DNA from 3 places in the Blautia sp. CGZ-1-C1 genome. Region 1 is predicted to be linked to each of the others. Evidence: predicted binding sites of a transcription regulator. Region 1 holds the regulator's gene; each other region holds the start of a gene.
The links. The regulator Rex, encoded in region 1, represses fermentation and respiration genes when NADH is low (regulators of the CRP and FNR family bind a similar motif). The targets are predictions, from matches to a motif close to ATTGTTAANTANTTAACAAT.
Positions count from the first base shown of each region.

Region 2: the regulator Rex is predicted to act here: its motif matches at 8,863-8,882, upstream of AC058W_RS16430 (complex I 24 kDa subunit family protein).
Region 3: the regulator Rex is predicted to act here: its motif matches at 6,556-6,575, upstream of adhE (bifunctional acetaldehyde-CoA/alcohol dehydrogenase).

Region 1 is NZ_JBWLUT010000028.1:494-6,493, forward strand. It holds gene AC058W_RS01590 (NAD(P)H-hydrate dehydratase) at 1-1,296, opposite strand, end outside; gene AC058W_RS01595 (redox-sensing transcriptional repressor Rex) at 1,507-2,154, opposite strand; partial or broken gene abc-f (ribosomal protection-like ABC-F family protein) at 2,468-4,379, shown strand; partial or broken gene AC058W_RS01605 (NADP-dependent isocitrate dehydrogenase) at 4,455-5,664, opposite strand; partial or broken gene AC058W_RS01610 (S8 family serine peptidase) at 5,815-6,000, opposite strand, start outside.
Region 2 is NZ_JBWLUT010000179.1:17,473-30,744, forward strand. It holds gene AC058W_RS16400 (molybdopterin molybdotransferase MoeA) at 1-19, opposite strand, end outside; gene AC058W_RS16405 (MOSC domain-containing protein) at 36-464, opposite strand; gene AC058W_RS16410 (PP2C family protein-serine/threonine phosphatase) at 572-1,774, opposite strand; gene AC058W_RS16415 ([Fe-Fe] hydrogenase large subunit C-terminal domain-containing protein) at 1,761-3,491, opposite strand; gene fdhF (formate dehydrogenase subunit alpha) at 3,634-6,342, opposite strand; gene AC058W_RS16425 (NADH-quinone oxidoreductase subunit NuoF) at 6,356-8,233, opposite strand; gene AC058W_RS16430 (complex I 24 kDa subunit family protein) at 8,230-8,712, opposite strand; gene AC058W_RS16435 (response regulator transcription factor) at 9,207-9,899, opposite strand; gene AC058W_RS16440 (ComEA family DNA-binding protein) at 9,910-10,740, opposite strand; gene AC058W_RS16445 (DMT family transporter) at 10,837-11,271, opposite strand; gene AC058W_RS16450 (hypothetical protein) at 11,386-11,700, opposite strand; gene AC058W_RS16455 (hypothetical protein) at 11,707-13,272, opposite strand, start outside.
Region 3 is NZ_JBWLUT010000044.1:8,335-21,606, forward strand. It holds gene AC058W_RS02640 (hypothetical protein) at 1-162, shown strand, start outside; gene bilS (flavodoxin family protein BilS) at 326-784, shown strand; gene cls (cardiolipin synthase) at 809-2,404, shown strand; gene AC058W_RS02655 (class II aldolase/adducin family protein) at 2,480-3,568, shown strand; gene adhE (bifunctional acetaldehyde-CoA/alcohol dehydrogenase) at 3,658-6,315, opposite strand; gene typA (translational GTPase TypA) at 6,977-8,809, opposite strand; gene AC058W_RS02670 (single-stranded DNA-binding protein) at 9,265-9,891, shown strand; gene AC058W_RS02675 (cob(I)yrinic acid a,c-diamide adenosyltransferase) at 10,190-10,681, shown strand; gene dapA (4-hydroxy-tetrahydrodipicolinate synthase) at 10,738-11,631, shown strand; gene dapB (4-hydroxy-tetrahydrodipicolinate reductase) at 11,650-12,411, shown strand; gene AC058W_RS02690 (hypothetical protein) at 12,943-13,272, shown strand, end outside.

The sequences.
Region 1 (6,000 bases):
AGCTGTTGCCATTCCTGCGTTTCCGGAAATATTCAGATACCTCTCTTCTGACGCACCTGACACTACAGTACATGCATCTTTCAAAACACAGACTGCTTTTGTTTCCTTTGCATAATCAAATGCTGTCTGAACCAGACAATCCTGAATATCACCAATACTTTTTCCACACAGGCGGCTCATCTCGCCAATATGCGGCGTGACGATCACATTCTCTCCGATAAACCTCTTCCAGTCCTCATGAAGTGCCAGAAGATTCAATCCATCTGCATCCAGAACAACTGATTTTCCACACATAGCAGCTCTTGACAGAAACCACTGAGCACGCTCTCTGCTCTGTGCACTTGCTCCCAGCCCCGGTCCGATCACCAGCACATCACACCATTCCAGCATTCTCTCATTTTTACTCTCATCAAAATCACAGGTTATCATTGCCTCCGGCAGAAGTGTCTGTAATGGAACACGATTTGCCTCCACGGTCTGGATCTTCACCATGCCCGCCGAACACTTTAGTGCAGCTGCAGCACTTAAATATGCTGCACCGCACATTCCTTCAGAACCTGCAACCAAAAGTACCTTACCGAAAGTTCCCTTATTCCCATAGGGAAGTCTGTCCGGAAGCATTTTCAAGTCTTCTCCTTCCAGGTAATTCATTCGGATTTTCTTATCAGGCATTGAATAAATCCCAATATCCGCCACAATGATCTCCCCACCATACATACGCCCCGGATAGAAACACAGGCCTCTCTTTCGAAAAGCAAATGTAACCGTAAGATTGGCCCGGAAAGCGATTCCTTTCTCGAATCCTGTGTCTGCATCAATCCCGGAAGGAATATCCACCGCAACTTTAAACGCAGATGCCTGATTTAATTCGCTGATAAGTTCTCCGTATTTTCCCTCTATCGGTCTGCTGAGTCCAACTCCAAAAATGGCATCTACTATAGTAGTATATTCATTCAGAATCAGGTTATGCACCCGTGGAGTATGATAATACTCTGCTGTGCGAAGCTGACTGGAAGTTTCTTTTGTCATTTTCTCTTCGTTTCCAACAATATAATACCACGTTTTAAATCCGTGTAAATGGAGTAATCTGGCAATTGCCAGTCCGTCTCCTCCGTTATTCCCGGTTCCGCAGACCACCAGGATTTTCTCTTTATCCTTCGTATTCACCCGCTTTATGATTTCTGTAACAGTCTGTAATGCAGCACGCTCCATTAATACCAGCGAAGGAATTCCGGCTTTCTCAATCGTATTTGCATCCAGCGCCTTCATTTCTGCCGCAGTCACAACTCCTCTCATCTGTTCACCTCCCCGTATGTTCCCGTATTTCATCAAATATTTAATTTGTTCCACCACGTAATTTTATACAGAATAAATTTCTCAGCCATTCTGGCCAGACGGATATTTTAAATCCACTTTCATTTTATAGTTGTGAATAAGCCAAATCATCCTGCTAAATTCAGAAAAGCTGTGATCAGATGACCACAGCCTTGTGTTCCACATCATGTTCTACTCGCCTTCGTGCTCTTTCCTGTATTCACTCAGGTTATAGGACAGAGTCATAAGGCTCTCTGAAAGATGTACATTCTCAACCATTACATCCTCCGGAGCATCCAGATCAATGTGTGCAAAGTTCCAGATTGCCTTAATTCCATTATCAATTAAAATCTTCGCCATCTCTTTGGCTTTATTCTTCGGAAGAGTCAAAATAGCAATCTCTACCTCATTCTCCTTCAGAAACAATGGAAGATCACTTAACATCTGTATCTCGATTCCGCGCACCGCAATTCCCTCAAGTACAGGATTTACATCAAAAATACCAACCAGTTTAAAACCACGTTTTTCGAAGTCCACATAATTGGCCAGAGCCTGTCCCAGATTACCGGCACCAAGAATAATCATCGGATGTACTGTATCCAGTCCAAGGATCTTGCCGATCTCTGTGTATAAATAACGTACATTATAGCCATAACCCTGCTGACCAAAACCGCCGAAATTATTTAAGTCCTGACGAATCTGGGAAGCTGTCACATGCATCTTTTTGCTGAGATCATTGGAAGATATACGCTCAACATTCTCCTCCATCAGCTCACCGAGGTAGCGATAATAACGTGGCAGACGTTTAATCACCGCTTTTGAAATTTCTTTAGCTTCCACAAATTTTCCCTCCTTAACTTGTCTATGTCAATTATACCCAGATGTTATTTTATTGTCAAACTAATTCTGTACTTTTTCACCAACTAATTCTGCATTTTTTATCAATTTACGTCAGAAACTATCTTATAAAACGGTATTTTCTATTTTTTATCTATAACTTTCTATCATTTCCGGCAGTCTGGAACAAATTGGGATTGCACTACTAAGCAACGAATATCTTTGTAGAAATAGATAAATTCATTTAAAATACTTTCAAAAACAACTTTTTTCGATTATAATAGTACGCGGACAAATTATAAATGGAGGAATTCTTATGATTTTATCATGTCAGAATATCTGTAAATCTTTTGGCGAAAAAGTCATCCTTCAAGACGCCAGTTTCCATATAGAAGACCGTGAAAAAGCAGCTCTGATTGGCAATAATGGTGCCGGTAAAACTACCCTGCTGCGTATCATCATGCACGAGCTCTCACCTGATTCGGGAAACGTAGTCCTTGCCAAAGATAAAAATATCGGATATCTCGCCCAGTACCAGGATATCCATGGACACCACACGATTTATGAGGAGCTGATTTCTACCAAGCAGCACATCATTGATATGGAGAATCGCCTGCGTTCTCTGGAACAGGAGATGAAAACAACCACAGGTGATGCTCTGGACAGTCTGATGAATACTTATACGAGACTGAGCCACCAGTTTGAATTGGAAAACGGATACGCATACAAAAGCGAGATCATGGGCGTATTAAAAGGTCTTGGCTTTACCGAAGATGATTTCGAACGCCAGATTGAAACTCTCTCCGGAGGTCAGAAAACACGTGTTGCTCTCGGTAAACTGCTTCTCTCCAGCCCGGATATCCTTCTGCTGGATGAGCCTACCAACCACCTTGATATGGAGAGTATTTCCTGGCTGGAAACTTATCTGCTCAACTATCCGGGAGCTGTATTTATTGTATCCCATGACCGTTATTTTCTTGACAAGGTAGTCACTAAGGTAGTGGAAATTGAAGCCGGCACTATGCGTATGTACAGTGGAAATTACTCCGCCTATGCACTCAAAAAAGCACAGCTTCGTGACGCGCAGTATAAAGCTTATCTTAACCAGCAGCGTGATATCAAACATCAGGAGGCTGTTATTGCCAAACTGAAATCCTTTAACCGTGAGAAGTCAATTAAGCGCGCGGAGAGCCGTGAAAAAATGCTGGATAAGATTCAGCGTATCGATAAGCCACAGGAAATCCAGAACCAGATGCGAATCTCACTGGAACCAAGATTTATCAGCGGAAACGACGTTCTCACTGTAGAGAACCTTTCCAAATCTTTCCCAGGGCAGACACTGTTCAGCGATATCTCTTTTGAGATCAAACGTGGAGAACGTGTAGCTCTGATTGGTAATAACGGAACCGGTAAGACTACCATGTTAAAGATCATCAATGGACTGATTGATGCAGACGGCGGCAGATTCAGTCTTGGTTCTAAAGTTCAGATTGGCTATTACGATCAGGAACATCACGTACTGCATATGGAGAAAACTATCTTTGAAGAAATTTCTGATGCTTATCCTACTCTTACAGAAACAGAGATTCGAAATATGCTCGCTGCTTTCCTGTTCACAGGAGACGATGTATTTAAGCTCATCTCTGCCCTCTCCGGTGGAGAAAGAGGCCGTGTATCTCTCGCCAAGCTGATGCTTTCAGAGGCAAACTTTCTGATTCTCGATGAGCCTACCAACCATCTTGATATCGCATCCAAGGAAATCCTGGAAGAGGCATTAAACAGCTATACCGGAACCGTGTTCTATGTCTCCCACGATCGATATTTCATCAATCAGACAGCTACCAGAATTCTGGATCTGACTAACCAGGCAGTCGTAAATTATATCGGAGACTATGATTATTATCTGGAAAAGAAAGAAGAACTGACTGAAAAATATGCACCCGCTGCCGCCCAGGCAATCGCAGAAGCCAAACAGGCATCTGACAATAAACTCTCCTGGCAACAACAGAAAGAAGAACAGGCACGCCAAAAGAAAACGCGAAAATGAATTGAAAAAAGTTGAAGCCCGCATTGAAGAACTTGAAACAAGAGACAAAAAAATCGACGAAAACATGGTTCTCCCGGATATCTGCACCAACGTAGCAGAATGTGCAAAACTCAGCAAAGAGAAGGCCGCAATTACCGAAGAACTTGAGGGATTATATGAAAAATGGGAAGAACTTGCATAATGCAGGTTCCTCCCATTTTTATTATATATCTTATAAAATACGATCTATCAGTTTTGAGACATAATCATTTACAAATTATAAAATCTCATCCAGCTTTTCTCTGATTGCAAGAATAAATTCCTTACTATTCAGCGCGGTTACATTCTCAAGAGAAGTAATCAATGCAAGGTCTTTTGTCATCTTACCGCTCTCGATCGTCTCCAAAGTAGCTTTCTCAAGCTTGTCTGCGAATTCCATCAGATCTTTATTGCCGTCTAATTCGCCTCTTTTTCTCAGTGCACCAGTCCATGCAAAAATTGTTGCCACAGAGTTTGTGGAGGTCTCTTCGCCCTTCAGATGACGATAATAGTGTCTCTGTACAGTTCCGTGAGCAGCCTCATATTCATAATAACCCTGAGGGGATACCAGAACAGATGTCATCATAGCCAGCGAACCAAACGCAGAAGAAACCATATCACTCATAACATCACCATCATAGTTCTTGCACGCCCAGATAAATCCACCTTCCGCTTTCATAACGCGGGCTACAATATCATCGATCAGACTGTAGAAGTATTCAATGCCTGCTGCCTCGAATTTATCCTTGAATTCATTCTCATAGATCGTTGCAAAAATTTCTTTGAAACGTCCGTCATAAATCTTGGAAATCGTATCCTTGCCGCCAAGCCACAGATTCTGTTTCGTATCAAGCGCATAATTAAAGCAACATCTTGCAAAACTTGTGATAGAATTATCCAGATTGTGCATACCCTGAAGAACCCCCGGACCTTCATAGTGATGAATCAATTCTTTTCTCTGTTGTCCGTCAGCACCTTCAAATACCAGATAAGCATCTCCTGGTCCATCAATGTACATCTCTGTATTCTTATACACATCACCGTATGCATGACGTGCGATCGTGATCGGTTTCTTCCAGTTCTTAACACATGGCTCGATACCCTTTACAACAATCGGAGCACGAAATACGGTTCCATCAAGAATCGCACGAATCGTTCCATTCGGGCTTTTGTACATTTTCTTTAAAGGTGTACTCTTCCATTCTCGCCTTATTCGGAGTAATCGTTGCACACTTAACTGCAACGCCGTATTTCTTGGTAGCTTCTGCTGCGTCAACAGTTACCTGGTCATCAGTTTCATTTCTGTATTCCAGGCCAAGATCATAATACTCAGTATTCAAATCAATATATGGGAGAATAAGTTCATCTTTAATAATCTTCCAGAGAATTCTGGTCATCTCATCTCCATCCATTTCCACAAGTGGTGTCTGCATCTGAATTTTTTTCATGTTAGTCCTCCTCTTTGGCTTTGATAATTTTACTGTTCACTGTGTGTCCAGCACCTTTGATAATCAATTAACTATCATAATAGCCGAAATCCGACCATTCGTCAATGCTTTTGTATGGTAAAGTGGTATTTCTGCAATTGTACAATTAATTCATACTGATCGCATAAGATGTCCCAAATCCAATTCTCCCCAACCCTGCTGATTTTTAGGCAGTCCCAGATCTCTGGCACATTCTTTTAATTTCATCTTAATCTGAACATTTGTCAGCTCCGGATTTTTTTCTAACATCAGTGCTGCCGCGCCGGAAACCAGAGGTGTGGACATGGATGTGCCACT
Region 2 (13,272 bases), on a different contig from region 1:
CTACACTGATTCCCTCCACGCACTAAATCCTCCTTTTATCTTTTAATTTCCGCTCCTTCTTTTAGGATTCCTTTCTTCAGAATCTGGCAAAAAACAAACCATGGTTCCATCGGTGAGCAGACTTTCTCGCCTTTATATGCATCGGATGCAGGACCTCCTGCTCCAATCCGAACCACTTCCAGAAGCACATCTTTGCAATGAAATCTATTTCCTTCTTTAATTGTTTCCCAGTTAATTCCCTCTACCAGAAGATTCTCGCCGAACCTTCCATATCGAAAAGTTTCATCTGACTTGTCAAAGTATTCTTTTACCTTTTCATACGGGAGAAGACTGACCTGTTTTCTTCCGCCCATTCCATAGTGCACATCGCCAACAAGTCCCTGCAGATCTGCTTCGCATTCATGAATGTTCTGCGAACTGGTCTTGCGTTCTTTGCTGATACACACACATAATATTTTCGCCATTTTCTGCCTCATCCTTCCTGTTTGCCAAACGTATAAATAGTCAATCGGACATTCGCAATCCGCTTCCGCTACGTGACTCTACACCGAATAACTGCTTATTGATTCGGTTAAATAGCCCAGAATGCAATATTGACATTCTTCCCCGCATTCCGAAGATATTCCACAAGCTGTTCTGCCGCTTCTTCTTTACGCTTCTCCGTAATTCCCAGCTCTGCATTATTCTTATTAATCGCACCACCAAAATAAAAATTAATATCCGTAGCCTTCTCGAAAAGCAGAACTCCCAGCAATGCAGCTGCATCTTTCTTTCGTTTCAGCTTATTAAATGCCAGCTTATCGTCCAGCCACTCCTCACAATATTCCAGCAAATGTTCAATTGTGAGAAAGCCTTCCGTCACCAGTTCTGCTCCTTCCAGCTTATAATACCCCGGAACCTCCCCGCAGGCAGTATCACTGAGAGAAACCAGCTCTTTTCCAAGATATCTGGCAGCACACTGGGCAGTCGTCCCGCCACAAATCACATGATACCCTTCTTCCTCAAAGAAAGATTTCAGATATCGTTCATCATGCTCTTCCTTACTCGGCGGTCCGATCATAATGTTTACAACCTGTTTCTGACGCATTCTAAGCACGATAGCCGTAATATCATCATCTGTCTCATTCAGGTTCAGATCCAGACTTGCCTCAGCCAGATAACCAGCCATCTCCTGCGCACTCATACCCTTATGATATTTCGCTCTGCAAAAAGCCATCACATCTTCTCTGCCCCAGCCTCCATTAGTGGTCTTTCCCATTCCGGCATTCGTCACACCGTCAGACATAATGATCAGCATATCCTCTTCTTTCAGCTCAAAACAGCTCTTATGAATTTCTTTCTCTTCGATCATACTGGTTTCCACCGGATAATCAAAGAGTTTCCCATCTCTGATCAGAATCGCATCCGGATTATCAAACTGATAAAGACTGACCTGTTTTCCCTGAAAATTCAGCACCGTAAAGGTTGCATATGCCAGATTCCGCACACTGCACACCGGCAAAGTTTTTGCGACCGCACGCACTGCCTCATCCAGTTCTACCTGATTGATGATCATGGTACTGAGCATCGTAGCCGTCAGCGTGGAAAGAATATTTGCCTTCACCCCGCTGCCCAGACCATCCGAAAGAACCAGCACATGATCTTTATCATTTTCTTCAATTTTATAGCAGTCTCCACATAAGAATTCTTTCTTCTTATTCAGACTCACGTGACCAAAATCAATGCAAAGTCTGTCAAACTCCACATTCAGTCCCTGATGCCTATTTCTTTTCATTCGGTTCTTCACTCTCCAGAAGTATGGTATTTTTCAGCTTTTCAACAGCAACCTTGGTATCCGCCGCAGTCTCTCCCAGAAGCCCTGCAATCTGCTGAACGATCTTTAGCTGTTCTTCCACCAGTTTATCCGCCATCCGCGCAGCTTCAACCTGCGCATGATAAATCTGATCCTTATGTTTCCGTTCTTTCGTGATGTCCTTCATAATACAGAGTATCATTTTATTCTCTTTATCATTGGTCATTACACGATCCAGATAACACTTCTGATCTTCCAGATAAATCTCATCCTGCATCAGATTCCGGTCAAAAGCCAGAATGCTGGCAAGACTGTAATCGTCCATGATCTCTGATACCGGTTTGCCGATCAGCCGCCTTTTTTTCGGTACATTAAACAACTTCGTTGCAGCCTGATTCATCTGAATAATCTTCAGGTTATAATCAACTGTTACCAGAAGTCCTGGCATAGCATTAAAGACCTTATTAGAATAACTCTCCTGCCTTGCCCGCATATACGGAATACACATGGCAACCTCAGCCTTATTCTGGATAATGGCGATTGCTTTCTCCCTGCAGGTGTTATACCCGCAGGCACCGCAGTTTAATTCATCCTTTGGAGAAAATTTTCCCATTTCAGCCAGCACATCTCTGATTTCTTCCTCAGAAACCTCATCCTCCGCCTGAACCTGCGCAGGACAATAACCGAAATTCCTTCTCAGCTCAAATTCCGGTAATTCATAATCTCCCGCTTCTTCGTGAAAATTTTTTCCAAAAGCTGCATTTTTAACCGCAAAAACATCCGCCAGGTAACGTCCTTTTTTCATCTGAAAGGACGGACCGGCCACACAGCCACCGCTGCATGCATACATTTCCAGAAAACAGTTCTCAAAATCCTCCGGATGGAGTTCTTTCAGAACTTCCCTGCACTGCTCCATTCCACTTACAGAAAGCTTACGGATTCCCTTTACTGTTCCCAGAAGATCCGTCAGTCCATCTGCAAGGGCAATCTCTCTTGAGCGGTAGGCACTTCGTTCCGGTTCTTCCTCTTTTACGGAAATGCCTTCCTTCTTCAGCCATTCTGCCAGTTCCTCCAACGTGATCACATAGTCTACTTCATTGCCAGGCTCCCGCAGTTCTGACATAACAGAAATGCATGGACTTACATAAACAATTCTTGCTTTCGGATACTGCTTCTTAAGGTAATTGGCATGAAACTGCATCATAGAAGCAGACTGCACCAGATTTCCCAGAAGATGTGGATAATGTTTCTTTATCAGCTGCACGATTACCGGACAGGCGGAAGAAATCATCACACCCAGCTCTTTCTGTTCCGGAAAAAGAGCCCGATACTGCGCCGTCATCAAACTTGCGCCCTCAGCCGCATCTGCCACATCTGCAAATCCCAGTTTCTTCATTGCTTCTCTGATTTTATTGATTCCAGTTACCCCGAACCGCGCCAGATATGCCGGATGAAGCGAGGCAATAACCTGCGCTTTATTTTCCATTGCACTGCGAATCGCCGGGATCATATTCTGTTCTTCCTTGGCATCCTGCGGACAGACAAGAATACATTTCTCACAATAAATACACTGGCTCTCGATAATTCTCGCCTGATGATCATGGACTCGAATCGCCTTGACCGGGCAGTTTCGGACACATTTATAGCAGTTCTTACAACTGACTTTCTTAAACTGAAGGATTGACTGAAATCTCTGCATGCCACATACTCCTTGTAATAATCTTAGAGCGTGTTAAAAAAGCTCTGGTAAATAAATAAAAAATCATTTCATCTCATTTTATATAAAGGAATATGGAGCTGCCGCCAGGACAGCAGATCCAAGCGACAGCCCCATATAATTTTTATGCTTTCTCAATCTTAACTGCACATACCTTATATTCCGGTATTCTTGCATATTTGTCAAGTGCTGCATTCGTCAGCCAGTTTGCATTTCCATCCGGGAAGTGGAATGGCATCCAGCTCTCACCCGGTGAAGTCTTAGTACCTACACGTGCGGTAGATTCGATAAATCCTCGTCTGGAAGAAACTCTGACTTTATCACCGTTTTTGATACCAAGTTTATCTGCATCTACGATATTCATTTCAATAAATGATTTACCTTCGATTTCCATAAGCTCAGGTGTCTTTCCGGTCATAGCTCTTGTTGTGTAGTGATACAGGATACGTCCTGTCATCAGGATGATCGGATAATCATCATCCGGAAGCTCTGCGGACGGTACATATTTAGCCGGATAGAACCAGCCAAGACCACGGGAGAATTTACCCACATGCATGATCGGGGTTCCCGGATGATCCTTGGATGTACATGGCCACTGAAGTCCCTGTCCGTGAACTTCTTCACTATCGAGACGTTCATGGCTGATACCTGCAAAGCTCGGTGTCAGAGATGCGATCTCGTCCATGATCTGTGCAGATGTCAGATGTGGCTGCGGATATCCCATACGGTTCATCAGATCAATAATGATATCTGTATCCAGTCTCATCTCGCCAGGCACTGTGACAGCCTTGCGGACTCTCTGTACACGACGCTCTGTATTGGTAAATGTACCCTCTTTCTCTGCATAGCTTACACCAGGAAGAATAACATCTGCATACTGAGCTGTCTCTGTCATGAAAAGTTCCTGAAGTACAAAGAAATCAAGGCTCTTTAATGCTTTGATAATGTGTGTAGTATCCGGATCAGTAACTACCGGGTCCTCACCATAAATATACAGACCCTTGATCTCGCCTGTGATTGCCTTCGGGAATACATCAGTTGCATGAGTTCCGATATTCGGATCAAGTTTTACACCCCATGCTTTCTCGAATTTCTCACGAACTGCAGGATCAGTAACCTTCTGATATCCTGGATATACATTCGGCTGAGCACCCATATCGCAGGCACCCTGTACGTTATTCTGTCCACGAAGCGGGTTAACACCACAGCCTTCACGTCCAAGCTTGCCAACCATCATCGCCATATTGGACATGGACATAACGCCCTCTGTACCTGTGGAATGTTCGGTTACACCAAGGCAGTAGATGATCGGAGCGCGATCAGCTTTTGCATACATGATCGCTGCTTTTCTAAGATCGTCTGCGTCAATGTGGCAGATCTCAGCTACCTTCTCAGGTGTGTAATCTTTTACGATTTCCTTTAATTCTTCGAAACCTTCTGTACGCTCTGCGATGAACTTGTCATCCTGAAGACCTTCAGAAAGGATCACATTCATGATACCGTTTGCAAAAGCAACATTTGTACCTGGTTTCAGTTTCAGATGGATATCTGCTTTCTTAGCCAGACCAATATCACGAGGGTCAACTACGATCAGCTTGCAGCCTCTCTTGATGGCCTGACGGATCTGCATGCCGACTACAGGATGTGCTTCCTCAGGATTGGAACCAACCAGCATGATCAGATCTGCATTCTTTGTGATATCTTCGATAGGGTTTGTCATGGCGCCTGAGCCAAGAGTCATTGCAAGACCTGATACAGATGCGGAATGACATACACGTGCACAGTTGTCTGTATTGTTGGTGCCGAAGCAGCAGCGAACCATCTTCTGTACCATGTAAATATCTTCATTGGGTGATCTGGAGCATGCAAAACCTGCAAGGGAATCAGAGCCATATTTCTTCTTGATTTCCATAAACTTGGAAGCTACAAGATCAAGTGCTTCATCCCATGTTGCACGTTCAAATTCACCTGTCTCTTTATTCTTAATTAACGGATATTTGATACGCTCCGGAGACTGTACGAAATCGAAGCTTCCGCTGCGGCCTTTAACGCAGAGCAGACCTTTGTTGGATGGTCCGTTTGCAGCCTCTGTATCCACAATCTTTCCGTCTTTTATGAGGAGATAATACTGGCAGCCTGTTGCACAATGTGGACAGGTAGTCAGAACCTTCTTGTCAATCTGGTATGGACGATATTTCTTTCTGCGCTTCATGGTTAACGCACCTGTCGGACAGGCCTGAACACAGTTACCACAGGATTCACAGATACCTTCATTCCATTTATGTTTATAATGTGCACCGATTACGGAGTTGAAACCACGATCCATGGTATCGATCGCACCTCTTCCTACGATTTCTTTACAGGTATTCACGCAGCGGTGGCAGAGAATACACAGGCTTGGATCATAGGTAAAAAATTTGTTTGTATCATCAATCGGCATATCCTTCATTTCACCAGGATAGCTTGTCTCAGTTACACCATATTCAAAACAGTAATCCTGTAATTTACAGTCACCGTTTGCCTCGCATGAGAAGCAATGTACACGATGGTCGGAAAGAAGGAGGTCAAGTGTATCTTTACGATATGCAACTACCTTCTCGGACATTGTCTGTACTTCGTCTCCTTCTGAACAGCGAAGTGTACATGCCGTATCAAATTTGGTTCTGCCATTGTTTGTTACTTCTACCACGCATAAACGGCAGGAACCATCCGGCAATACATTCTCCAGATAGCAGAGTGTAGGAATCTCCACTCCGATCTGTCTGGCAGCCTGCAGAATAGTCGTACCTTTCTCTACCTCTGCAGGAATTCCATCTATTGTCAAATGAATCATCTTTTCACCCTCCTTAATTCACAGAAATTGCACCGAATACACAATTTTCCAGACATGTTCCGCACTTAATACACTTGGAGGTATCAATGCTGTGAGGCTCTTTCTTATTTCCTGTGATAGCACCAACCGGGCAGTTTCTTGCACACTTGGTACATCCTTTACATTTTTCAGGATCGATCACATAAGAACGCATTGCCTTACATACATGAGCTGCGCACTTCTTATCTACGATATGTTCTACATATTCATCACGGAAGTTCTTTAAAGTGGAAAGTACCGGAAGCGGTGCACTCTTACCAAGTCCGCAAAGTGAACGGTCTTTGATAAAGTTTCCAAGATGTTCCAGTTTCTCCAGATCTTCCATCTCACCTTTACCATCTACGATCTTCTCAAGAATCTCAAGCATACGTTTCGTACCGATACGGCAAGGTCCGCATTTACCGCAGGATTCTCTCTGAGTAAAGCCCATGAAGAATCGTGCAACCTCTACCATACAGGTATGTTCGTCCATAACTACCAGACCACCGGAACCAACGATCGCTCCGTATTTCTTGACAGAGTCAAAGTCAAGCGGTACATCCAGATGTTCTTCTGTCAGACATCCGCCGGACGGACCACCAATCTGAACAGCCTTGAATGCAGCGCCGGATTTCAGTCCTCCACCGATATCGAAAATAATCTCTCTTAAAGTTGTTCCCATCGGAACTTCGATCAGACCTGTATTTTCGATAGAACCGGTCAATGAGAAAGTCTTTGTTCCAGGTGAACCCTCTGTACCGATACTTCTGTACCAGTCAGCACCTTTGAGAATGATTTCCGGAATATTTGCATAAGTTTCTACGTTATTAAGGACTGTAGGTTTCGCCCAAAGTCCCTGCTCTACTGTACGAGGCGGTTTTACACGAGGCATACCTCTGCTTCCCTCGATAGAAGCAGTAAGGGCAGAGCCTTCACCACATACGAAAGCACCTGCACCACGGTTGATATGCATATGGAAAGAGAATCCTGTTCCGAGAATATTGTCTCCCAGAAGTCCGTTCTCCTCCAGAACTGCAATTGCATGTTTCAGACGTGCTACAGACTGCGGATATTCTGCACGTACATAAATATATCCATGCTGTGCTCTTACTGCGTAAGCTGCAAGCATCATACCTTCGATCAGACGATACGGATCACCTTCCATTACGGAGCCATCCATAAATGCTCCCGGGTCACCCTCATCACCATTACATACTACATAATGAACAGGATCAGCCTGACGGGCTACCTGAATCCATTTCTTACCAGCCGGGAAGCCACCGCCTCCACGTCCGCGGATACCGGATTTATCAACCTGATCGATAACCAGATCCGGATCCATCTCAAACATCGCTTTCTCCAGCGCCTGGAAACCACCGCTTGCTATGTATTCCTGCAGAGATTCCGCATCAAATTTGCCACAGTTTTTCAGAACGATTCGTGTCTGTTTTGCGATAAACGGGATATCCTGTGGTCCGCGGCTTACCTTACCGCCTTTCTGATAAAGCAGTCTCTCGATTGTCTCATTTCCCTGAACGCTCTTTTCAAAAATCTCCTGGCAGTCTTCGATCTGAACCTTTGTATACTGGATTACGTCGTCACCCTTCTGGATACGAACCAGCGGTCCAAGTTCACAGACACCCTGACATCCGGTTTTCTTCACACCTACGTGTGCATCTTTGTCATGAGGTCCAAATTCAATACTTACTCCCGGGGCATCCTTGGCGATCTCCAGGAATTTCTCATAAATCTTCTGGGAACCGGTCGCTACACATCCGGTACCTGAACAGACGAGAATACGACAGTCATAAGAATCCAGCACCTTTATGGCTTCTTCTCTGACCTGGTCCAATGCTTCTTTATTCTGGATCATCCCTGTTCGCCCCCTCTCAGTTTATCAATCAGCTCATCTGCTTTCTCCGGTGTCATTCTCGGATGAACATCATCATTGACCATCATTGTCGGCGCAAGTCCGCATGCACCAAGACAGGAAACTGTTTCCACTGTAAACATCATATCGTCTGTCGTCTTTTTTGTCTTGGACAGACCAAGTTTCTTATACAGTTCTTCCAGAACCGGAATGGATTTTCTTACATGACAGGCTGTTCCGTCACAGACCTTGATCACATATTTACCTTTTGCCTCGAATGAAAAGTTCTCATAGAATGTTGCAACACTGAATGCTTTCGCTTCTGTTACTCCGATCTGATCAGCCACATAGGTCAGCAGTTCTCCCGGCAGATATCTGTACACGCCCTGAATATCCTGCATGATCGGAATCAGTGATGCCGGCTTTTTACCATAGAAAGCAATAATCTCGTCCGCTTTCTGATAAAATGATTGATCTAGCATTTCGCACCCTCCTTATACCTTCTTTTTCTCTTTTTATTGCACTCTTTACATATTGTAACGATAATTATAACCCTTTTTCGTCATTTTAACAACCTGATTTATAGAAATTTTCTAATTTTATATCATTTTTCTCTATAAATGTTGCTTTTGTTTGTTTAATTTTTATCAAATTAATAAAATTACACACTAAATAAGACAAAACAAAACTAAACACCACATCAAGTTGACAAGATATTCTCGATCCTGTCTGGAGGATTTTTATATCATAGAAATATTACTGAGTAATTTCCTATGATACTGATACAATGATACTGATACAAAAAAGCTGATATTTCATAACCATATGATTTATGAAATATCAGCTTCTTTGTTTTCTGTTATATTACAGCTATTTCCAATCTTCACAACTGCATTACAATTTCATCTTTAAAATTTTTCCTTGTCAATCGGATATTTGCAATTGAAGAAAGGAACTTACTTGATTCGGTTAAATCTTATTGTGCCTGGAAATAATATCCCACGCCCCATTTGGTGTGCACGTATTTCGGCTCACTCGGATTGGTTTCAATCTTCTCGCGGAGGCGGCGGATATGTACATCCACTGTACGCACATCACCCGGATATTCGTATCCCCATACAATATTCAGCAGGTTCTCACGGCTGTAAACTTTATTCGGGTTAAACACGAGAAGTTCCAGTACGTCGAATTCCTTCGCTGTCAGATTGATCTCTCTGCCTGCGATAAACACACGTCTTCCTTCGCAGTCCATACGAAGATCGCCCACCTCGATACTCTTGGCTTTTTCCTTCTCCTCATGGTCACTTCCTGCACGTCGCATGATTGCTTTGATACGCGCTTTCACCTCCAGGATGTTAAATGGCTTGGTGATATAATCATCAGCGCCATATTCCAGGCCAAGAATCTTGTCCATATCTTCGCCCTTAGCTGTCAGCATCACGATTGGTACGTTGGAAAATTCGCGAATCTGCTGACACACTTCCAGTCCGTCCATCTTTGGCAGCATCAGATCCAGAAGGATAATATCGTATTTTTTATCTTTTGCTTTCTCTACTGCTTCTTCTCCATCGTAAGCGCAGTCCACTTCCATACCATCCTGCTCAAGACTGAAACGGATTCCTTTTACAATCAGCTTCTCATCATCTACTACCAAAACTTTCCTGCTCATTCGGTTCTCCTTATCCTACTACTATCTCATCTTTTATCTTTGCAAAAGTACCTTCTTTGATACCCTGTACATTCATAATCTCTTCTATCGCAGCAAACGGCCCGTTCTCCTGCCGGTAGGCAATAATCGCCTGCGCACGTGTCGCACCGATTCCTGTCAGTGTGGTAAGCTGGGTTTCATCTGCTGTATTTATGTTGATCCTGTTATCCTGCTGAGCCTGAGCGGCTATCCCTGTGTTCTGTCCTGTCCCGGCACTTCCGTTCATCTGTCCATCTGATGCTCCGGCCATCTCTGCCGGATCCAACCCCTGCTGCTCCATCTCTTCCTGTGTAAGAATATAAAGCTGCTGTCCATCTGTCAGAACTCCTGCACGGTTTACACAATTCTGCACTGCCTCAGGAAGATATCCTCCGGCTGCCTCAATAGCCTGAAACACCCGGCTTCCGGCTGCCAGCTGAAAGACTCCCGGATTTGCAACTGCTCCGCACACATCTACATAGATCATCTCAGGCTGTGTTTCCCCAGTTGATTTTATCTCCGTCCCATTACCTGCATCTGAACCACCTGATTCTGCCTGTTTTTTCCGGGACTCTGCAGAACTGCCATCATCATTCTGTCGGTCTTCTGTATCAGCTTTCTTCTCATCTGTATCTTTCTTCGACTTCTGTCCTGATGTTTTCTCTTCTGATGACTCCGCATCCACCTCTGCCTTTGCTTCCTGCAATCCATCTATCAGAAACTGTGCCTCTCTGCTCTTACATCCTGTCAGTCCTGTAAGAAACAAAGTTCCGCACAATATCAGCATCACAGCATAACAACATCTGTTTTTTATTTTTATCATAAGGGTCCTCCTCTTATTTCTCAGAGTAAGAGTCCCCCTGTCCATAATGCCACCCTTATTGTAACGAAATCTTAATGATTTTACAATAGTAAACTCTTATTTTTGCCACTTAAATATAACAATTCCGGAAATCGCGATCAGCAATCCAAGGATTTTGCGCCATTCAAATGGTTCTTTATCTACCCCAAACAGCCCGGCCAATTCAATTACATAGGCAACTGCCAGCTGAGAAATAACGATCAGCATTGCTGCCTTTGCCGGTCCAAGAGCTCCCATGCTCTGGATTACTGTAATTGTAATAAACGCTCCGATCACACCACCAAGGAGTGTATATTTATTGTCCACCTGCCAGAGTGCAGCCACACTTTCCCGGCCTGTAAAAAGCCAGGCAAAAACACAGACTGCAAAAGCCGACAGCTGCACCCAGCCGGTTGATACCCAAAGACTGGTCTGCTTTGTCACCTCCGTGTTAAAAACACCCTGAATACTCATCAGCGCCCCTGAAATCAATGCCACTATAAATCCCCACATAAATCTGCCCTCCTGAATAATATGATCATTCTGCTTACTCCGGTAATCATTCTTATGTCGAAAAGAGGCACCGCTGTTTAGCAGTACCTCTTGTTTTCTTTAGTATTAGTCTATTCAGTTACGAAAAAAACATACAGTAAATTTCTTCATTGTGGAGTATGGACTGTAAACTCTGGATTTATCCTTGGAAGTCTTATTCCAGGAACGTACTGTCACATACCAGGTGCCTTTCTTTACGTTTGTAAAGGTTACAGTTACGGTATTTTTGTCTTCTGTACGTTTCACGTATTTCTTAACAGGATATTTCTCTCCTGCGGAGGTCTTGTATTTGTTTCCAAGTAGGATCTCATAACCTGTGGCATTTTTGCATTTTGTGTAAATGTCTAACTCATCACTAAAGTAACGAGAATGCGACGCGCAGTTATTCAAATCTGATCAGGCACCCAGAACAGCGGACATCTTAATTTCTTTTTCCGTTTCACTGAGGTCAAAATCGCCGCCATCTTCCACAGTCATGTGTACCTCATACAGTACATCTTCTGTCAGCGTATCCGGTGTTTCACCATCTTCTGTCTGGATATGCCATTTTTCTGTCGGAACTTCCTTCAAGGTACCATCTGTACCATATGCATACAGCTTCAAAGAACCTGTTTCCCCTGAGATTCCTTTCATACGTATTGCAACGGTCGTATTCGGATGTACATTTTCAACTGTGATCGTGTTCAGCCATCCTTCCACATCTCCCTGGCCACCGTCTGCTGCAAATTTCTCCTGGCTTAACACATTGCGCATTGCCTGATCCAGATCCACCTTGCGGTAAGGCATTTCCGGCAGATATACAAACCGGTCCTGAAGTCTCAGAAGTTCCAGATAGCCGGTCGGACAATAGAGCGCATTTCCGCTGTTTCCCGCATACATACCGATAGCCATGTTGTTATATCCCGGCTTGTCAGAAATATCCATGGTAAACACAGTCTCGCCTGTCTCAAAATCAAGCATGATATACTGCCACATACCGGTTTCCATATCCTGAACATATCCGTAAATATACCCTGTTGCAGTGGACAGCTTCATCATGGAAGTGTCAGACAGATCACTTCTGCACCAGATACTCTTCATCTCATATCCGTTCTCCGTCTTAACTGTATCCACACGTTCTATACCCGGCGCGATCATTTTATTGCCCTGTCTCAGCCAGCCCACATCATAAATATTCTCATAGCTTTGTATTGAGGAATCATTATCTGCTTCTCCAAGCTTCGCACTTCCTGCACCAAACCAGTTACATACGATCGTGCTTACTGTTCCCTCTCCATCATCATATACAATTGCAGAATTTTCCACAGACACCTGTGTACCTTCCGGAAGCTCATCTATAACAGGCATACTCGCAACCTGTTCTCCTGTTTTCATATCTACCGCAATAAGATTTACCGGATCCTGATTATCTGTAAACATAACCAGATCTTTGGTCAGAGACGGGGAACATCCACCTCCCCATGCAAGACCGCCGCCTGTCGTCTCATCGCCTTCTTTGCTTTCCTTGGCACCCACACTTTTATAGGAAGTTTCCCAGACTTTTTTCACACCATTATCCGCCTGGAGCAGATAACACTTCAGATTTGTCAGAATGACCGCACCCTCCTTAGATGCCGCAATACCATTCTCTGCACCCTCTCCCGGTTCCAGTTCATATACAAACACTGCATCTGACAGATCCACATCTTCTCCATTCAGGATCTTATCGATAGCTGCACGTGAAACATAGCCAAAGGTTCCCTGCTGTTTTCTGTCGGGATAAATGCGGAAGCCTCCTGTTGCAAACCAGAGATTTCCCTCATAATCAAAAACTACAGATAACAGATTCTGATCCAGTGTTTTTCCAAGTGCTGCCTCTGCTGCCGCTTTAATGTCGATATCCAGAACCTTCTCAAATTCCGGAAGTACATTTCCCTCCTCATCTGTAGCCTTAAGCATAAGTACCCGATTATCGTTCGTCGG
Region 3 (13,272 bases), on a different contig from region 1:
AAGAGATGTATCCGTATTCGAAAACTGATCCGCAGATGCATAATTCTGTCTGCCATTGTTACAGTGGTACTGGTCCAGTATAATAAGAATGAGAAGCTGAGAGAAAGTATGGAAGAGCTGCTGAAAATGTTCCGGGATGGAGTGTCTGGTGAAGAGTTATAACTGATATAAATAACGTAGATAAAAATGTACTCTCGGAATCTTTTTACAGAAGCAAACACAAGGAAGACTCTGAGAGTGCATAAAATAAAAAAGGAGCAGGACAGCATGGGAGAACAAAGATATTCAATTTTATACAGTAGTAAAACAGGGAACACAAAGAAGCTTGCAGAGAAGATCAGGGAAGGTACTGCCTGAGGAAAACTGCGATTATTTTGGGACAGAAGGAGCGAAGGCTCTCACATCCGACATATTATACATTGGATTTTGGACAGACATAGGGAATGCAGATCCTGCAACACTTGAACTGTTAAAGAGTCTGAAAAACAAGAAAATCTTTCTGTTTGGAACAGCAGGCTTCGGAGGCAGTGAAGCCTATTTTCAGCAGGTTCTCGGGAAAGTTAAGGAATCTGTGGATGAGAGTAATACAGTGATGGGAGAATTTATGTGTCAGGGGAAAATGCCCCAGTCAGTCAGGGACAGATACGTAATGATGAAGGAGAAGCCGAATCATGCACCGAACCTGGATGAACTGATCGAGAATTTTGACAGGGCTTTGTCCCACCCCGACAATGAGGATCTGGACAGGCTTGGCAGAATAATCAGGAAAGATTTTTCTAAATAATTGGCAGAGGGGGAGAGAAAGAACATGAAACAGGATACTCTGGAAGGCAGGGCGAAAACGAAAAATGGTGTAAAACGATTATGTTTTTCCGCGGTATGTATTTTGTTGGAAGCAGCTTTTATCATTGTTATGATTACAAAGCTGAATCAATATGCGGAGATTATCAATCTGATGACAAGGCTTCTTGCAGGTGTACTGGTTCTTAAGTTGTATGCGTCAGACCAGACTTCATCTATGAAGATGCCATGGGTTATTTTGATCCTTGTATTCCCTATTATGGGAGTGGGATTATATTTACTGATCGGTCTTAACGGCGGTACCCTCAAAATGAGAGAGCGCTATGCCCAGATTGACAGGGAACTTCTGCCGTTGCTTCCCAATGACAGTGAGTGCAGGGAAACGCTTGGCAGAAAGATTCCGAAGGCAGGCAATATCGCTGATTATATACAGAGAAATGCCTCCTATCCGGTTTATCAGAATACGGACGTTATTTATTATGATGAGGCAGTTAAAGGACTGGAGGCTCAGCTGGAAGATCTGGCAAAGGCAGAGAAATTTATTTTTATGGAATACCATGCCATCGAGGATGCACAGGCCTGGCATAAAATCCAGAGTGTTCTGGAGGACCGCGTAAAGGCGGGAGTGGATGTCAGGGTATTTTATGATGATATGGGTTCCATTGGATTTATCAACACAGATTTTATCAAGAAGATGGAAAAGGTTGGAATCCACTGCAGAGTATTCAACCCCTTTACTCCGGGTCTGAATGTGTTTCTGAATAACAGGGATCACCGCAAGATTACAGTGATTGATGGAAAAGTAGGATTTACCGGAGGGTACAACCTTGCTAATGAGTATTTTAATTTCACACATCCTTATGGACAGTGGAAGGATACAGGCATCCGTCTGGAAGGCGAGGCTGTCCGTTCTTTGACAGTGACATTCCTGGAGATGTGGAATGCTGTCAGCGACAAAGATAAAAATGACAGTGATTTTAACAAATTTCTGCTCAGTACAGATTATCAGGCAAAGCAGACGGGCTTTATCCAGCCCTATGCAGACAGCCCTATGGATAATGAGCAGGTAGGCGAAGAAGTGTATATCAGTATGGCGAACAAAGCGGAAAAATACTGCTGGTTTATGACTCCATATCTGATCATCACAGATGAAATGACACATGCCCTGTGCCTGGCTGCTAAGCGAGGGGTAGATGTGAGGATCATTACACCTGGTATTCCGGATAAAAAAATGATCTATAATATTACCCGTTCCTTCTACCATGGACTGGTGAAACATGGGGTGCGTATCTACGAGTGGACGCCTGGCTTCTGTCATGCAAAGATGAGTGTGGCAGATGACTGTATGGCAACCTGCGGAACCATAAACCTGGATTACAGAAGTCTGTATCATCATTTTGAGAATGGATGCTTTATGGCGGACTGTCAGGCAGTTCTGGATATCCGAAATGATCTTGCAGCAACAATGGATGAATGCCGTGAAGTGACAGAACAGTACAGTACCGGACGAAGTGCATATCTGCGACTGGGACAGCTGTTTATGAGATTATTTTGCGGGATTATTATAACGTTACTGTTTACTCCGTTCACAGCAACATTATAACACTTGGAAAAAAGTAGGATATCGTGTACAATAGGAAAGAGCAAAACTATTATAAATATGGGAGGAATTTTAATTATGGATCTTTCAACCTTAGTAAAAATGTCAAATACTTATGGAAGCAACCCTGCTTATGTTCTTGCAGGCGGTGGTAATACTTCAGTAAAAGACGACACCACACTGTATGTAAAAGGCTCTGGTACACAGCTTGCTACAATCAAGGCAGAGGAATTTGTGGAAATGAGCAGAGCACGTTTGAATGAAATCATGAAAACAGATTATCCTGAAGATGATGTCAAACGTGAATCACTGTATCTTGCAGATGTTATGGCAGCAGTAACAGATGCTGATAAAACCAAACGTCCAAGTGTGGAAGCGCTGCTTCATAATTTATTTGCCTATACTTATGTACTGCATGTTCATCCTACACTTGTCAATGGACTGACCTGCGGAAAAGGGGCAAAGGAACTCAGCGAAGAGCTTCTTGGAAAAGATGTACTCTGGATCGATATCTGCAAACCAGGTTATACACTTGCGCGTATCTGTTATGAGAAAATGAATGCTTATAAAGAAGAATCCGGAAAAGATGTTCAGGTTCTTCTGCTCCAGAATCACGGAATTTTCGTTGCAGCAAATACTGTAGAGGAAATTGGAGTGTTATTTGACGATGTGATCAGTAAATTAGAGAAACAGGTAAATAGAACTGCTGATGTCAGTGATGCTGTTACACCTGAAAAAGAGCAGGCAGCAGAGAGGCTTTCCCGGTTACTGGGACATGCGGTAGAAGTTGTACCTGTAGCGGAAGCTGATAACTTTGTAAAAGATAAAGCAGCGGCTGCACCCCTTCTGAAACCGTTTACACCGGATCACATTGTATACTGCGGACCATATCCGTTATTTGTAGAAAATATTGATCAGGCAAAAGCAGCGCTGGATGAATTTATGGCAGAGAATGACAAAGAGCCAAGACTGATCCTGGTACAGGGAGTCGGTGCCTTTATTATGGAAGATGATAAGGGAAAAGCTGCAAAAGCACAGCTTCTTGTAAAAGATGCGATCAAGCTTGCAGTATATTCAGAAAGCTTTGGCGGACCGCTTCACATGACAGATGATATTACATACTTTATCACACATTGGGAAGCAGAAGCATCCCGCAGTAAGAAATAATATAATAAGGGGCTGTCTTTTTTTGACAGCCCCATTTTGTTGATTTAAACACTATATTTTTAAAGGAAAAGGTTTATTTTCAGCAAATTTTATTTTGCTTCTTTTTTCTCTTTGGCTTTCCCGGATTCAGGAATATTTCCCTCACCATAGTAAGCTTTCAGATAGATTTCTTTCAGCTCAGACATTAATGGATATCTCGGGTTGGCACCGGTACACTGGTCGTTGAATGCCTGTTCGGTCATTTCGTCCAGAGTTTCAAGGAAGTACTTCTCGTCTACGCCGTATTCTTTGATCGTATGTTTGATCTCAATAGTATCCATCAGTTCCTGCAGTTTCTGGAGAAGTTTCTCAAATACTTCGCTGTCGTTCTTGCCTGTCAGACCTACAGAACGGCCAATCTCAGCGTAACGTGCAAGTGTGTGCGGATACTGATACTGTGGGAAAGTACCCATTTTAGCCGGAACTTCGGCTGCATTATAGCGCAGAACATGAAGCAGAACCAGAGCATTTGCGATACCATGTGGAATGTGATGGAAAGCTCCCAGCTTATGAGCAAGAGAGTGGTTTACGCCAAGGAAAGCATTTGCGAAAGCCATACCAGCCATGCAGGAAGCATTTGCCATATGCTGTCTTGCTTCTACATCAGAACCATCTTTGTATGCACGTGGCAGATAGTTAAATACCAGTTTAATCGCATTTAATGCAAGACCATCTGTATAATCAGACGCCATCATGGAAGCATAGGCTTCAAGTGCATGAGTCATAACGTCGATACCGGAAGCACAGGTCAGTCCCTTAGGTGCGCTCATCATATTATCTGTATCAACAATAGCCATATCAGGCATTAATTCATAATCTGCCAGAGGCCATTTGATACCTGTAGTCTTATCAGTAATGATAGCAAACGGTGTTACCTCGGAACCTGTACCGGAAGATGTCGGAACAGCTATAAAGTAAGCTTTCTTACCCATATGCGGGAATGTGAAGATTCTCTTACGGATATCCATAAAGTCCATAGCCATATCATCAAAGTTGGCGTCCGGATTTTCATAGAGAACCCACATGATCTTGCCGGCATCCATTGCGGAACCACCGCCCATTGCGATAATGCAGTCAGGCTCGAACATTCTCATTGCTGCAGCACCGGCTCTTGCAGAAGCGAGAGATGGATCTGGTTCTACATCATAGAAGCAGGTATGTACGATTCCCATCTGATCTAATTTATCTTCGATTTTCTTAGTATATCCATTCTTATAAAGGAAAGAGTCTGTTACGATAAAGCAGCGTTTCTTGTGCATAACAGTGCCAAGCTCATCCAGAGCAACCGGCAGGCAGCCTTTTTTGAAATAAACTTTTTCCGGTGTTCTAATCCAGAGCATATTTTCTCTCCTTTCAGCAACGGTCTTGATGTTGATAAGATGTTTCACACCTACGTTCTCAGATACGGAGTTGCCACCCCAGGAACCGCAGCCCAGAGTCAGGGACGGAACAAGTTTGAAGTTGTAAAGGTCGCCGATGCCGCCCTGAGAAGATGGAGTATTGATGAGGATACGGCAGGTCTTCATGGCTGCTGCATGTTTTTCCATCTTTTCCTTCTCTCTTGTGTCAATGTAGAGAGCGGAGGTATGTCCATAACCGCCGTCAGCTACAAGCTGTTCAGCTTTGGCAATCGCTTCGTCAAAGGTTTTGGCCTTGTACATGGCAAGTACAGGTGAAAGCTTCTCATGTGCGAATTCTTCGCTGATGTCTACAGATTCAACTTCACCGATCAGGATTTTTGTCTCAGGAGGAACTGCAACACCGGCCATCTCAGCGATAGTGGCAGCTTTCTGACCTACGATCTTTGCATTCAATGCGCCATTGATAAGGATAGTTTTTCTTACTTTCTCTAATTCATCCGGTTTCAGGAAGTAACATCCTCTGTAAAGGAATTCTTCTTTTACTTTCTTATAAATGCTTTCAAGAACAGTTACAGACTGTTCAGAAGCACAGATCATACCATTGTCAAATGTTTTGGAATGGATGATGGAGTTAACTGCCAGACGGATATCTGCACTGTCATCGATGATAACAGGAGTATTTCCGGGACCTACACCTAAAGCAGGTTTTCCGGAAGAATAGGCAGCTTTAACCATTCCGGGACCACCTGTAGCAAGGATGATGTCTGCTTCGCGCATAACCTGATTTGTCAGATCAAGACTTGGAACATCGATCCATCCGATGATTCCCTCCGGTGCACCGGCTTCTACAGCTGCTTCCAGAACAACCTTTGCTGCATCAATGGTACATTTCTTTGCGCGGGGATGCGGACTGATGATGATTGCATTACGTGTTTTCAGCGCGATCAGAGTTTTGAAGATTGCAGTAGATGTCGGGTTAGTTGTAGGAATAACTGCAGCGATCAGACCGATCGGTTCAGCTATTTTCTTAATACCGTAAGCAGTGTCTTCTTCAATCACACCGCAGGTTCTGGTATTCTTATATGCGTTGTATACATACTCGGCTGCGTAATGGTTCTTGATAACCTTATCTTCTACAATACCCATTCCTGTTTCTTCAACAGCATCTTTAGCAAGCGGGATACGTGCTTTGTCAGCAGCAGTAGCGGCAGCTTTAAAAATCTTATCTACCTGCTCCTGGGTAAATGCTGCGAAAATCTTCTGTGCCTCTTTCATGGCTGCAATCTTTGCGGTAAGGGCTTCAGGGGTGTCGATGATGGTTGGGATAGTGTTCTCTTTTTTTGCCATATGGGAATCCTCCTGTTTGTGTTTTCGTTAAAAGTATTTACCGTGACCTGTTATGGTTTTATTATACAAATAAACTGATTATTCGGTCAACAGTAATATTAATATAAGCGTAGCGAAATATTATGGTGAAAATTGTGAATAATCACGTAAATAATGTGAATAAAATATCAATTGTCAGAATATATAAGAAAAATTTAACAATATATTTTCTGTTGGCAACTGAGAGAAAGTTAAAAAAATAACGTTAATAAATTAACAACCTCGATGATGCTATTATATGACTTTGTTAATCATTTGTCAATCACAAAACATACAAAAAGTTAACGAATACTAACTCAAAATTTCGTGAAAATATAACAATATAATTTGTAGAAGGATTTATGTTTTTAACCGAATCAAGTAAGCCCCCTGCGGAGGTTGCGAAGAGCAATAAGCAGTGGTTGGGGACTTACTTGTATCAGGAGGGGTACAAGCCCCTCCTGATAAACTGCGAAGCAGTTATTCGGTTATGAGCAAGTAGCGAAAGCGGATTGCGAATATCCGATTGACTATGTTTGCAGGAGATTAAGAGTTACTGTGAACGGAGTGAACAGTAATGATTAAGAAAAACTAAGCCCCGCAAAATCTGCGGGGCTTAGTTTTTCTTAAGTTTCTATTTGTTTCAGGCTTTTCTGAAAGCTGCTCTCTTACGTTCTCTGGAATCCAGAAGTCTCTTACGGATACGGAGAGATACCGGTGTAACCTCCAGCAGTTCATCCTGATCGATAAAGTCGATCGCCTGTTCCAGACTCAGAACTCTGGGCGGAGTTAATTTCAGCGCATCATCAGCAGAAGAAGAACGTGTATTAGTCAGATGTTTAGTCTTGCATACATTCAACTCAATATCCTCAGCCTTACCATTCTGACCGATAACCATACCACTGTAAACCTTAGCACCAGGTCCGATAAACAGAGTACCACGCTCCTGAGCTGCGAACAGGCCATAAGTAACAGCCTCACCAGCCTCAAATGCGATCAGAGATCCCTGTTTTCTGTACTGGAAATCTCCCTTATAAGGTGCATAGCCGTCAAACATAGTATTAATGATACCAGTACCCTTTGTGGAAGTAAGGAACTCACCACGGAATCCGATCAGTCCACGGGAAGGGATGTGGAATTCCAGACGTACAGTGCCGTCGCTGGCAGTACTCATACCCTGCAGTTCACCTTTACGTTCGCTCAGCTTCTGGATTACAGTACCGGAAAATTCTTCTGGAACATCTACATAAGCAATTTCCATAGGCTCAAGCTTCTTGCCACGTTCGTCTGTTTTATACAGAACTTCCGGTTTACTTACTGCGAATTCATAACCTTCACGTCTCATGTTTTCAATCAGGACAGACAGATGAAGTTCTCCACGTCCGGAAACTTTAAAGGCTTCTGTTGTTTCAGTGTCTTCTACACGAAGGCTGACATCTGTGTTGAGCTCACGGTAGAGACGGTCACGCAGATGACGGGAGGTAATGTATTTACCTTCCTGACCGGCCAGCGGACTGTCATTTACGATGAAGTTCATGGCAATAGTAGGCTCGGAAATCTTCTGGAAAGGAATAGCTTCCGGATTATCCCCTGCGCAGAGAGTATCACCGATATGGATATCTGCGATACCGGAAATAGCAACGATAGCACCGATAGTGGCCTCTTTTACTTCAACTTTGTTCAGACCGTCAAACTCGTAGAGCTTGCTGATCTTAACTTTCTTACGTTTGTCCAGATCATGATGGTTTAACAGAGTCAGTTCCTGGTTAACAGCGATTGTACCGTTTTCAACTTTACCAACACCGATACGTCCAACGTATTCGTTGTAATCAATCGTGCTGATCAGAACCTGAGTATCTGCCTCCGGATCTCCTTCCGGAGCCGGGATATATTTCAGGATTGCTTCAAATAACGGAGCCATATCCTTAGGCGTGTCGTTTAAGTCGATCACAGCATGTCCTGCTTTGGCAGAAGCATACAGGAACGGACAGTCAAGCTGTTCATCAGAAGCACCAAGATCCATAAGAAGTTCCAGAACCTCATCTACAACTTCATCCGGACGGGCTTCCGGACGGTCGATCTTGTTGATACATACGATTACATGAAGGTCAAGTTCCAGTGCTTTCTTAAGAACGAATTTTGTCTGAGGCATAGCACCTTCGAAAGCATCAACGAGAAGAATAACACCGTCTACCATCTTAAGTACACGTTCTACCTCGCCGCCGAAATCAGCATGTCCTGGTGTGTCAATGATGTTGATTTTTGTATTTTTGTAATGAACAGCTGTGTTCTTGGATAAAATAGTGATACCACGTTCACGCTCGATATCATTGGAGTCCATGACACGTTCCTGAACTTCCTGATTCTCACGGAATACACCGCTCTGTTTCAGAAGCTGGTCAACCAGAGTAGTTTTACCATGGTCAACGTGTGCGATAATGGCTACGTTACGGACATCTTCACGTTTTGTTCTCATAAAATGATTTCCTTTCCTATTTGAATATGAATTAAATTAATGATTTATTCGGTTACTGTTCACACGCTACTATTCCGCGAGGTGTTTTGGCATGAATATGCCAAAATCCCGAGACATACGGCGCGGATTTATGCGATTAGCATAAATCCTGTGCATCGCGAAGCGTGTTACTGAGAACGGAGTGAACAGTAACTTTATTCTTCCTATTATATATGTGTTTTTTCTTTAATAAGTTACCCGAAGTTTCAGTTTACCACATTTTCGCCAGATTACAAGGTGTTGAAATAAATTTTTTTATTTTTATAAATTCCGGTTCTAAATCTGAAAGCCTGTACATAACTATATAAAGAACAATACAAGGTACACTAGAGCATCGGGAAATGTTTACTGTCTATTGCGTATCAGTAACAAAAAAATTTCACCGGGAGTGCTCTACGAGGAAGGAGAACCACATTATGGCAGATAAAATTATTGAAAACAATCAGGTATCTATGATGGGAAAAATTGCAGCAGGATTTACGTTCAGTCATCAGGTCTTCGGGGAAGGCTTCTATATGACAGAACTGCTGGTTAAGAGACTAAGTGATTCGGAAGACAGAATTCCGGTTATGGTTTCTGAACGTCTGGTGGACGTAACACAGGACTACATAGGAGAATATGTAGAGATTCATGGACAGTTCCGCTCTTATAACCGGCACGAAGAAAAACATAACCGACTGGTGCTTTCTGTGTTTACCAGAGAACTGAAATTTGTGGAAGAAGAGGATGACACGGTTCCTGTAAACCAGATTTTTCTGGATGGATTTATCTGTAAACCGCCGGTATACAGAAAGACTCCGCTTGGAAGAGAAATCGCAGATGTACTTCTGGCAGTAAACCGTCCTTATGGAAAATCAGACTACATACCATGTATCTGCTGGGGAAGAAATGCCCGCTATGCATCAGCCTTTGAAGTAGGTGGCCATGTCCTGATCTGGGGCCGCATTCAGAGCAGGGAATATATGAAGCGGATCGGGGAGAATGAAACAGAGAAGAGAGTTGCGTATGAAGTTTCTGTAAGTAAGCTGGAATATATGGAGTAGGCCTTTTACACGTTATTAAGAAGTTATGGCTCACAAGCTATTATTCTGCAAAGCGTGTTACTGGGCACGGAGTGGACAGTAACGTGAAAAGGAATGTCCGCATTAATTACTTGCAATTCTTCATAAACTGCGGTAATATAAGCGTATTCAGATAAAAACAGGTTACAGTGTAACCATGTTTATTTATGTCTATAATGACACAAAAAAGAAAGATAACTGTTCTGTATCTTTGCGGATAGCAGATAGCCGAATAGTTAATAAGCTACAATTTCAATAACGATAAGAGGAATTGTTTGTTATGGAAAAAGAATTTACAGAGGTTTACTGTGGCGGAGGAAAGGGAAAGACAACTCTGGCCATTGGTCAGTGTCTGAGAGCTTCTGCCCAGGGTAAAAGCGTCATTATTATTCAGTTTCTGAAGGGAAGAGAGCGCAGAGAACTGGACTTTCTGGAAGAACTGGATAATCTGGATATCAAGATATTCCGTTTCGAAAAGCATGATGAGTGTTATGAGGAATTGAATGAGGAGGAGAAAGCAGAAGAGAAGACAAATATTCTTAATGCTTTAAACTTTGCACGAAAAGTTATTGCAACTCAGGAGTGTGATTTCCTGCTTCTGGATGAGATTCTAGGACTTCTTGATTATGGAATCACCACCGAAGAGGCAATCGGTGATATTCTCAAGATGAAAGATGAGAGTATGCATATCCTGATTACTGGACGGACGTTACCGGATAGCCTGCGTAAATATGCAGACAGCATAACTACACTGACAACAGAAATCTGTTAGGCTGTCTGGAATGACAGTCTGTATAGAATCTACAGAAGAATAAAGGAGGAGAGCAAATGGCAATTTTTAAAGGTGCAGGTGTTGCGATCGTAACCCCTATGTATGAGGATGGTAAGGTCAACTATGATAAACTGGAGGAACTCCTGGAGTATCAGATCGCAAACAGTACGGATGCGATCATCATTTGCGGAACAACAGGAGAATCATCTACAATGACACACGGAGAGCATCTTAAGACAATTAAGTTCGCAATCGACAAAGTAAATAAACGTGTCCCGGTTATCGCAGGTACAGGTTCCAACTGTACAGATACCGCGATCATGATGTCAAAAGAAGCTGCTTCTTACGGTGCAGATGCACTTCTGGTAGTAACTCCTTATTATAACAAAGCAACTCAGAAAGGTCTGATCGCTCATTATACAGCAATCGCAGAGGCGGTTCCGGAAACTCCTATCATTATGTATAATGTTCCAAGCCGTACAGGATGTAATATCCAGCCTGCAACAGCAGTAGCACTGGCTAAGAATGTTAAGAATATCGTTGGTATTAAGGCAGCAAGCGGAGATCTTTCCCAGATCGCAACTATGATGGCTATGGCAGACGGATGCATTGAACTGTATTCCGGAAATGATGACCAGGTACTTCCGATTCTTTCACTAGGCGGACTTGGTGTAATTTCCGTACTTTCCAATGTTGCTCCTAAGGAAACACATGATATGGTCATGAAATTCTTCGAGGGAGATACAAAGGGTGCAGCAGAGATTCAGTTAAAAGCAATTCCGTTAATTCACGCACTGTTCAGTGAAGTAAACCCAATTCCGGTTAAAACAGCTCTGAACCTGATGGGACGTGAAGCAGGACCTCTTCGTATGCCATTATCCGAGATGGAAGAAGCAAACAAAGAGAAACTTGCTACAGAACTGAAGAACTTTGGAATCAAACTTGCGTAAATTTGAAAGGAAATACAAATGGTAAAGATTATTATGCATGGCTGCAACGGTCATATGGGTCAGGTAATCTCAGGGCTTGTTGAGAAAGATCCGGATGCCGAGATCGTAGCAGGTATCGACGTAGCAGATCAGGGAAAGAACAGCTACCCTGTATATACAAATATGGAAGAATGTCAGGTAGAGGCAGATGCCCTGATTGATTTTTCTTCTGCAAAAGCAACAGATGCGCTTCTTGCTTACTGTGAGAAACGTCACCTTCCGGTTGTATTATGTACAACAGGTTTAAGTGAAGAACAGCTTGCAAAGGTTGAAGAGACTGCCAGGAATGTCGCAGTTCTGAAATCTGCAAATATGTCTCTCGGAATCAATACTCTGATGAAACTGCTTCAGGACGCTGCAAAGGTTCTGGCAACAGCAGGATTTGATATCGAGGTTGTTGAGAAACATCATCGTCTGAAACTGGATGCTCCGAGTGGAACAGCACTTGCACTGGCAGACAGCATCAATGAGGCTATGGATAACCAGTATCATTATACTTATGACCGCAGTCAGAGACGCCAGATGCGCGACGACAAGGAAATTGGTATCTCAGCAGTTCGTGGCGGAACAATCGTCGGAGAACACGAAGTAATCTTCGCAGGTCCGGACGAAGTGATCGAATTTAAGCATACGGCATATTCTAAAGCTGTATTTGGAAAAGGTGCGATTGAAGCTGCCAAATTCCTTGCAGGAAAACCGGCAGGAAAATATGATATGAGCGATGTTATCAGCGCGAAATAATGATAAGAGCATAAAATAATAAAAAAGGAAGTGCATCCGGTACAAAACACGGGCACTTCCTTTTTTGCTGAAATCAAGTAAGCTTTCTGTTTCAATTGTGAATATCTGCCTGGCTTAATGATAATATGCATAAGTTAAAAGTCTCTGTGAATCCTGCCAGCGTTCTAAACATCGGTTTTTTGATTGCATACTGGGCAATTTTGGCCAGGTCAGAGGCTGTTGTGTAATGATTATAACCGGCATCAAGACCATTTGGAGTAGCAAAGTGAGTGCTTGTTTAAGTTCTTTAGACAAAGAATCCTGTTTACAGAAATTTTTATCAGGCTGACATATCATTTGCATCATAACACGAAATGTAAAATTTTCCAGAATAGTATTGGTTTTTATGCACATATTAAAAATACGATGACAGCAGAGAACAAACAAAAGGTTTACTCTCGCATCATACAACATAAAAAATCATAATACAAAAAGCGGAGGGATTTCCGTCGCATGAACAGGCGGACTGCTTTCCGGGAACAGGAGACGAATATGAGAAAAAAAGTAAAGAAGATTCTTGTGAGTGCGGCACTTATTGTGACATTATGTATGTTTACTGCGTGTGGAAATACCAACAATGCAGCAGATGAGGCAGATACAAATGAGGAAAATATGACGGATGAAAATGTGACAGATGATACGGTTGATGATGCAGATAATGGTGTGAAAAATAACACAACAGACGGCAACGTAGCTGGAGATAATACAGTCAGAAACGATACAGACGGCAATAATACAACCGGAAATAATACAACAAATAATACAGACAATGGAACCGTGACGGATGATGGACTGGCTGGAAATGGAGCAGCAGAGGATGGT